Regions from separate parts of the Kribbella sp. CA-293567 genome, predicted to be linked through region 2. Evidence: riboswitches for the same ligand, from Rfam matches in the RefSeq annotation. Region 2 holds a riboswitch; the other holds the start of a gene.
The links. Region 2 has a riboswitch for S-adenosylmethionine ahead of OX958_RS21105 (aminotransferase class V-fold PLP-dependent enzyme). Riboswitches for the same ligand answer to the same signal wherever they lie in the genome.

Region 1: linked by a shared signal. The riboswitch ahead of thrC (threonine synthase) and the one ahead of OX958_RS21105 (aminotransferase class V-fold PLP-dependent enzyme) in region 2 are both predicted to bind S-adenosylmethionine.

Annotation. Positions count from the first base shown of each region.
Region 1 is NZ_CP114065.1:6,546,234-6,550,644, forward strand. It holds gene argG (argininosuccinate synthase) at 1-87, shown strand, start outside; gene OX958_RS30310 (ubiquitin-like small modifier protein 1) at 154-429, opposite strand; gene thrC (threonine synthase) at 426-1,694, opposite strand; SAM riboswitch class I at 1,709-1,849, opposite strand; gene OX958_RS30320 (helix-turn-helix domain-containing protein) at 1,926-2,891, opposite strand; gene OX958_RS30325 (cation:proton antiporter) at 3,049-4,290, opposite strand; gene OX958_RS30330 (DNA-3-methyladenine glycosylase family protein) at 4,337-4,411, opposite strand, start outside.
Region 2 is NZ_CP114065.1:4,608,156-4,612,566, reverse strand. It holds gene OX958_RS21110 (prolyl oligopeptidase family serine peptidase) at 1-621, shown strand, start outside; gene OX958_RS21105 (aminotransferase class V-fold PLP-dependent enzyme) at 691-2,055, opposite strand; SAM riboswitch class IV at 2,072-2,186, opposite strand; gene OX958_RS21100 (DinB family protein) at 2,349-2,867, shown strand; gene OX958_RS21095 (DNA translocase FtsK 4TM domain-containing protein) at 3,225-4,411, shown strand, end outside.

The DNA of each region.
Region 1 (4,411 bases), 1.9 Mb from region 2:
GGCGCCGACGCGATCGCCTCCCGCGGCGAGATCAACCCCGACGACGAGCTCCTCGACAACGCGGCGATGGAGTTCGGCACCGACTGACCTCAGCAGCACACGAAGGAAACCCCGGACCAGCAGGTCCGGGGTTTCCTTCGTTTACCAGAAGAATCAGCCGCCGGCGACGGCCGGGATGATGGAGACCTGGCCGCCGTCCTTGATCGGCGTCTGCAACCCCTCGGAGAACCGCACGTCGTCGTTGTCGACGTAGATGTTCACGAACCGGCGCAGCTCACCCGACTCGTCGAGCACCCGGCTCCTGATCCCCGGGTACGACGAGTCGAGCGACTCCAGCACCTCGCTCAGCGTGGAACCCTCGACGGAGACCTCGGAGACGCCCTGGGTGTAGGGACGCAAGATGGTCGGGACACGGACACTGACACTCACTGCAGACCAGCCTTCACGAAGGCGTCGTACGACGCGGGGATGGTGACCTTCGGGCCGACCCGGTCGGCCACGGCGTCGAGCGTCTTCAGCCCGTCGCCGGAGTTGATGATCACCGTCTCGGCGTCGGGATCGAGCTGACCGGTCTCGATCAGCTTCTTCAGCGTCGCGACGGTCACCCCGCCCGCCGTCTCGGTGAAGATGCCCTCGGTCCGGGCGAGCAACTGGATGCCCTGGATCACCTCTTCGTCACTGACATCCTCGATCACCCCACCGGTCCGCCGGGCCACGTCCAGCACGTACGGCCCGTCGGCCGGGTTGCCGATCGCCAGCGACTTCGCGATGGTGTCCGGCTTGACCGGCTTCACCACGTCGTGGCCGTCGCGGAACGCCTGCGCCACCGGCGAGCAGCCGGTCGCCTGCGCGCCGTAGATCCTGTAGTCGGTGGCGTCGACCAGGCCCAGCTTGCCGAGCTCGGTGAACCCCTTGTCGATCTTGGTCAGCTGCGAACCGGACGCGACCGGGATCACCACCTGCTGCGGGATCCGCCAGCCGAGCTGCTCGGCGATTTCGTAGGCGAGGGTCTTGGAACCCTCGGAGTAGTACGGCCGGACGTTGACGTTCACGAACGCCCAGCCGTCCTCCTCGCCGGCGATCTCGGAGGCCAGCTTGTTGACGTCGTCGTAGTTGCCCTCGACGGCCACCAGCGTGCCGCCGTACACGGCGGTGGTGATGATCTTGGGGCGCTCCAGGTCCTGCGGCACGAACACGACCGAGCGGATGCCGGCCCGGGCGGCGGCCGCGGCGACCGCGTTGGCCAGGTTGCCGGTGGAGGGGCAGGCGAAGACCTTCATGCCGAGCTCACGGGTGGCGCTCAGGGCGGAGGCGACGACCCGGTCCTTGAAGGAGTGCGTCGGGTTGCCCGAGTCGTCCTTCACCCACAGCTTGCGCAGGCCGAGAGCGCGGGCGAGGTTGCCGGCGTCGATCAGCCGGGTGTAGCCGGGCTCGGTGTTCGGGAAGCTGGCCACGTCGACCGGGACGGGCAGCAGCGGCTGGTAGCGCCAGATGTTCTTGGGGCCGGCTTCGATCTGTGCCCGCGTGATGGTGGGGAACTCGTACCCGACCTCCAGCGGACCGAAGCACTCCATACAGGCGTAGAACGGGCCCAGCTCGGACTTCGCGCCACAGGCACGACAGCTCAGGTGGGTTCCGTTGCCGAAGGCACCTTCACGGATGGTGTGGGTGGTCGGCGCGGTGCTCAGGCTCATGACGGAGTTTTCCCTCCTCATCTTCCCCGCACCGGATCTCGGCACAGGACGGATTTGGCACCGGTCCGCCGCCGAACATCTCGGATCGAGACGCCGAACGGGGAGGGTTGCCGGGACTTCAACGGGCCGTTTCCCTCAGTCCCTCTGGATGAGCACTGCCGAGGTTACCCAACCGGGTCCATATTGTGTCTTGTGATCCCACCATGCGAGACAGCTGATCTCAGCCGAAGTTCACTCCGCCTGCCGCGCCCGGAAGGTCCGCCGGTACTGCGAAGGCGACGTCCGCAACTGCTTGGCGAAGTGGTGCCGGAACGTCACCGGCGTGGCGAAACCGGCGGCCAGCGCGATCTCCTCCACCGGCGCGTCACCGGTCTCCAGCATCGTCAGGGCCGCCTGCAGCCGCTGGGCGATCAGCCACTTGGCGGGCGTCGTACCGGTCGCCCGGACGAAGTGCCGCAGATAGGTCCGGGGCGACAGGCCGGCCTCCCGCGCCAGATCCGGTACGCCGATCGCCTCGGCCAGGTGCTCGAGCGCCCAGCCGAGACTCCGGGCCACCGGCGCGTCGGCGGGCTCCGGCGGCATCGGCGCTTCGATGTACTGCGCCTGGCCACCGGCCCGGTAGGGCTGGATCACCATCCGGCGGGCGACCGCGTTGGCGATCGCCGCGCCGAAGTCCTTCCGGACCAGGTGCATCGCCAGGTCGAGGCCCGCGGCGCAGCCCGCACTGGTGAGCACGTCACCCTCGTCGGTGTAGAGCGGCTCGGGATCGACCAGCACCCGCGGGTAGCGAGTTCGCAGCAGGTCGGCGTACCGCCAGTGGGTGGTTGCTCGCCGCCCGTCGAGCAACCCCGCGGCGGCCAGCGCGAAGGCGCCCGAGCAGATCGACACGATCCGCGCGCCGCGGGCCTGTGCCTCCCGGAGCGCCTCGATCAACTCGGGCGACGTCTCGCCGCGCGGATTCGCGACGCTCGGGATGACGACCGTGTCGGCAGCAGCGAACTCCGTCAGGCCGTGCGGGCTGCTCATCGTCGCGCCCCCGATCACCCGGACCGGCGCCGGCGTCTCGGTACAGACCTTCAGCTCGTACCAGGGATGGTCGATGTCGGGCCAGACCAGCCCGAACACCTCGATCACGATGCCGGCCTCGAACGCCGTCATCCCGTCGTACGCGAGCACTGACACGGTCGGTCGCTGCATATGTCGAAATCTTAGCGGTCATGGTCTTCTTTGCCACTTCTGCGCCCGAGGCAGGACTCGGAGGATGAAGGCATGATCGAGAAACTGAAGGACTTCGCCGCCGGAGTCTCAGCAGCCGCGGCGATCCGGCACGGCGCCGAGCCGCCGGCCCGGGCCCTCAACCAGCGCGCCGGCGCTCCAGCATCCGCATCATCGGAGTCGCCGCGACGCCGTGCACGAGCACGCTCAGCACGATGGTGAATCCCACGGTCGCCCACAGCCAGGAGAGATCTGTGGAGAAGTCGGCGCCGGCGTACGCGAGATAGAAGATCGAGCCGACGCCGCGGACGCCGAATGCCGCGGTCACCCAGCGCTCGGACCGGCGCATCGGCGTACCGGCCAGCGAGAGCCATGCGCTCACCGGCCGCAGCACGAACACCAGCAGCAGCCCGATCGCGACGCCCGACCAGGTCAGCGGTTCGAGCAGCCCACCGGTGATCGCCACGCCGAGGAGCAACAGGATCCCCCAGGTGAGAATGTGCTCGAGTTGCTCGATGAAGCCGTGCAGGTCCTCGTGGAACTCGTGGTCGCGCTCGGACGCCCGCAGCGTCATCGCCCCGACGAACACCGCGACGAACCCGTAGCCGTGCAGCACCTCCGCGAGTCCGTAGACGCCCAGAGTCATGGCCAGCGCCAGCACCGGCTCGCGTGAGTCCGCCAGGCGGAAGGTGCGCGAAGGCGCGGAGAAGGCCATCTTGCCGAGCACCCAGCCGGCCCCGACTCCGATGGCCACTCCGATCACGGTCTTGCCGACCAGATCCCAGGCGAACCACTCCAGCGCCCAGTTGCCCACCGCGCCCTTGGTCGCGGCGAAAACCGCCGCGTAGATGAAGGGGAAGGCGAGACCGTCGTTGAGCCCGGCCTCCGAGGTCAACGCGAACCGCACCTCGTCGTCCTCGTCCGGCTCGGCGCCCTCCCCGGTCGTCGGCCCCTGGACCTGTACGTCGGACGCCAGCACCGGATCGGTAGGCGCCAGTACCGCGCCCAGCAGCAGCGCCGTCGCCGGCGCCAGCCCGAGCAGCCAGCCCACTCCCGCCATCGCGGCGATACAGGCCGGCATGGCGACCAGCAGCAGCCGCCAGGTCACCGCCCATCGCTTCCAGCCGATCGGCCGGTCGATCGCCAGCCCGACACCCATCAGCGCGACCAGAATGGTCAACTCGGCGAGCCGTTCGGTCAACTTCGGCTCGGCGATCGGGCTCATCCGCGACTGATCGACGAACAAGCCGAGCAGCAGCCCCGCAGCCACGAAGGCGATCGGCGCAGAGATCGCATACCGGCGCAGCAGCCGCGGCAGCACGGCCCCCACCAGCAGAGCCGCCCCGGCCACCAGGTACAGCCCGTCCCCATCGATTTTCATAGGCTCATCTTGTGCCCAAGTTCCCCGCTTTCACCCGCGGGCACGGTCAGCGGAGCCGGTGAGTGGCACCCGGGGTGTGAGTAGGCAGGGATTTGCGGGGCCCGTAGCGAGGGTGAGTGAT
Region 2 (4,411 bases):
GGCGTACTGGTTATCGCCAACCTGCGCGGCGGCGGCGAGTACGGGAGTGACTGGCACGAGGCAGGCCGGCTGCGGAACAAGCAGAACGTCTTCGACGACTTCATCGCGGTGGGGGAGCACCTGACCAAGACCAAGGTCACGAGCGCTGCCCAGTTGGCGATCCACGGCCGCAGCAACGGCGGCTTGCTCGTCGGCGCGGTGATGGCGCAGCGGCCGGACCTGTTCGCGGTGGCGCTGCCAGGTGTCGGCGTGATGGACATGCTGCGCTTCCATCTCTTCACCGTGGGCGCCGCCTGGGCCTCTGACTTCGGGTTGCCCGACGATCCCGAGCAGTTCGAGGACCTGCTGGCGTACTCGCCGCTGCACAACCTCCGCGAGGGTACGGCGTACCCGGCGACGCTGGTCGTCACCGGCGACCACGACGACCGGGTGGTGCCGCTGCACAGCCACAAGTTCATGGCCGCGCTGCAGCACGTGCAGAGTGGGGGAAGTCCGGTGCTCAGCAGGATCGAGGTCAACACCGGCCACGGTTTCGGGAAGCCCGCGGCCATGGTTGCCTCGGAATGGGCTGACCTGCTGGCGTTTGCCGCTCACCACACAGGTCTGCAACCGGGCGCCTGACCCAGCCGGCTGATTCCGGTCGATCCGAACGGTGGTCCGGCCGGAACCAGCTGAGTCAGGGGAAGTGCCTCACCAGATCTTGGGGGCCACGAGGTCACGGGGGTCGCCGATGGGCTGACAGCCGTGGCCGGACTCCTCGTACTCCGCGGCCGGACCGTTGGCGGCGAGACTGCGCACGGCGCCGACGAGACGGTCGACGTGTTCGCGCGTCGTACCGAGGCCGAGGCTGGCGCGCACGGCGGTGGTCTCCGGCGAGCCGGCGAGCAGGTGGCCGACCAGCGGGTGCGCACAGAACTTGCCGTCCCGGACACCGATCCCGTACTCCGCCGAGAGCGCCGCGGAGACCAGCGTCGAGCTGACGCCGTCGACGGTGAAGCAGACAGTGCCCACGCGGTCCGCGTCGGCGCCGAAGATGTCGTAGGTGTTCACGCCGGCGATCTGGGCCAGGCCGGTGCGGAGCCGGGCCAGCAGGCTGCGCTCGTGCTGCTCGATCGCCTCACGGTGCTCGGCGATCGCGGCGCAGGCGGCGGCCAGCGCGATCGCGCCGATCACGTTCGGCGAGCCGCCCTCGTGCCGGGCCGGGCCCTCGTTCCAGACCGTCGTGTCGCCGGTCACCGAAGCCGTCGCGCCGCCACCCAGCAGGTAGGGATCGGCGGCGTTCAGCCAGTCAGCGCGACCGATCAGCGCGCCGGCGCCGTACGGGGCGTAGAGCTTGTGGCCCGACAACGCGACCCAGTCGACATCGAGCTGCTGGATGTCGACCTCACGGTGCGGCGCGAGCTGGGCGGCGTCCAGGCAGACCCGGGCACCGTGGGCCTTGGCCACTGCGGCGATCTCGGCGATCGGAAAGATCTCACCGGTCACGTTCGACGCGCCGGTCAGGACCACCAGGCGCGGTCCTTCGGGAGCAGTACGCAACGCGTTGGCGACCTCGGTCACCGCTGCGGTCTGCGAGGCCGGTGTCGCGAGCCGGACGGTGCGCTCGGCCGGCCAGGGAAGCAGCGCCGCGTGGTGCTCGGACTCGAACACGATCACTGTCGCATCGGCCGGGACCGCCCGGGCCAGCAGGTTCAGCGCGTCGGTGGTCTGACGGGTGAAGATCACCTGGTCGTCGTCCCGGGCTCCGACGAAGCTGTGCAACTCAGCGCGGGCGCGCTCGTACCACTGGGTGGTGATGCGCGAGGCGTATCCGTTGCCGCGGTGCACCGACGCGTACGACGGAAGCGCGGCCTCGACGGCCGCTCGCACGGACTCCAGACAAGGCGCGCTCGCGCCGTGGTCGAAGTTCGCGTAGTCCGTCACGCGACCATCGGCCAGCGGGACCAGCAGGTCGCTCCCGACGGTCGCGGGGATGCTGCCGGTGCTGAGGCTGGCGACGGTCGGCCGGGTGGTCACGGCGGCGTTGGCAGGCTCGAGGATGGAGAGGATCGACATGGTTCTGGCTCCCGGGGGTCCGCGCTTGCCGAATCGGGGTATCCGAACGGCCCGGTCCTCACCCAGGGCACCCCACCGCGGAGGAGGGTTGCCGGCCAGCAAGCTGGGGCTTCACGCTGGCACTCATGACCTGATGAAGAAGGTAACCAACGAACCGGTTGGCGCGCCAGCAGTCATCTCATTTGGTGGGATACTGAGACGTATGATGAGACGCCAAGCGTTGATCCGCTGCGTGATTCGTGGAGCGGCGTAAAGCGTTGGTCCCGGATCGAGCTCCGGGGGAGGATGCGCGGATGACTTGGATCGCACCCGAGGTCGAGCGCCCCGAGGGCTCGCTGGTCGCGCCGGAGCCCGAACTGCTGGCCGGTTACCTGAACTTCTACCGGACCACCCTGCTGCACAAATGCGCTGGCCTGACCGCCGAACAGCTGGCCACCCGCCCGTCGTCGCCGTCCAACCTCTCGCTGCTCGGCCTGATCCGGCACGCGACCAAGGTGGAGCGAATCTGGTTTCGCATCTTCTTCACCGCCGACAACCCGGCCGAGCCCGTCTTCGACCCTACTCTGGGCAAAGACGCCGACTTCGAGTTGGTTGACGCGGCCAACGCCCAGACGGAGTACGAGAACCTGATCGCCGAGTGGGCTCTTTCGGACCAGGCTGCCGCTGGCCGGCCCCTCGACACCCGCTTCACCTTCCGAGGTGAGCCGTCCTCCCTGCGCATGATCTACATCCACCTGATCGGCGAATACGCCCGGCACTGCGGCCACGCCGACCTCCTCCGCCAGCAACTGGACGGCTCCACCGGCGCTTGACGCCAGCGTCCGCAGCCCCGACACCGCCGCGTGGTCTCGATACCGCCTCTGCCGGCGCCGTCTACGACTGACCGCTGGTGCTGTGACGCGACGGATGGGGCGACGTAATCGGCGTGTGACACGTGGGACTCGAGTGGTAGTCGGGGTAGCCTGCTAGACATGGCGACCCGCACGTCTTCCACGGCGCGGGCGCGGAAGTCCGCAGCCAGTGGCCCTGCAAAGGGCGGCTCGGCAGCTGGTGGCCGCTCCCGTCCGACAGCCGCCCAGAAGCGTGGGCAGAGCACGAAGCGCAGTGGCTCGACCGCTGCGCGGACGGCCACGCCCAAATCCACCGGTGCCGGACCGTTCGCGGCCGCCATGCTCGCGGTGGCCCGCGGCCTGGTCAAGCTCTGGATCGGGTTCGCCCACCTGCTCGGCGGCATGGTCCGCGGCATCGGCCACGGTGCCCGTGACCTGGACCCCGCGCACCGCCGCGACGGCGCGGGCCTCACCCTCATCGGTTTGTCTCTGGTCGTAGCCGCAGCGATCTGGTGGAACCTGCCGGGCGCAGTCGGCAACGCTGTTCGCACAGTGGTCGGCGGCAGCGTCGGCATGCTCGGCTGGGCGATCCCGCTGCTGCTCCTGTTCGTCGCCGTCCGCACGATGCGCGACCCGGAGCGCAACGGCCCGGCTGGTCGCCAGGTGATCGGCTGGACGACGTTCTCCCTCGGGGTGCTCGGTCTCGTCCACATCGCCAACGGACTGCCGCGTCCCAGCAATCCGGCCGACGGCAAGCTGGAGGACGCCGGGGGAGCGGTCGGCTACTTCGTCTCCTCCCTGCTGTCCGACCTGCTCACGCAGTACGTCGCCGCGCCGCTGCTGGTGCTGCTGGCGATCTTCGGCGCGCTGGTCGTCACCGGAACTCCCATCTACGCCATCCCGTTGCGGGTTCGCGCCGCGTTCGACGTACTGCTCGGGCGCACCGAGATCCCAGGCGACGCTCCTTCCGCGGCGGGGCAGCCCGACGACACCGTCCGGCTCACCCGGAAGGAGCGGCGCGCGAAGGCCGCTCTGGACGAGGACGGCGAGCCGACCATCAAGCCGTACGACTCTCCGGTGCTCGAGGGTCGCGAGATCTCCAAGCGCGGCCGCAAGAAGGCGCCGATCGACGCGGACGAAGAGCCGTACGACGTCGACGCGGACGCCGCGGCAGCGGCTGCGGCCGGCGCGCCGCCGATCTACGGAGCCGTGGCCGGCGCGATGAAGGCCGGCTCGAAGAAGGACCCCGAGCCCGAGCAGGAGTCGCCCGCCGAGCCGCCGCCGCACACCCCGCTCCCGCAGCGGGTGGAGCAGCTCAGCCTTTCCGGCGACATCACCTACACGCTGCCCGACGGCCAGATCCTGAAGCCGGGTTCGGTCCACAAGGCCCGCACCAAGGCCTCGGACGCGGTGGTCGGCAAGCTCACCGAGGTGTTCGAGCAGTTCGGCATCGACGCGCAGGTGACCGGCTACACCCGTGGCCCGACCGTCACCCGCTACGAGGTCGAGCTCGGCTCCGCGGTCAA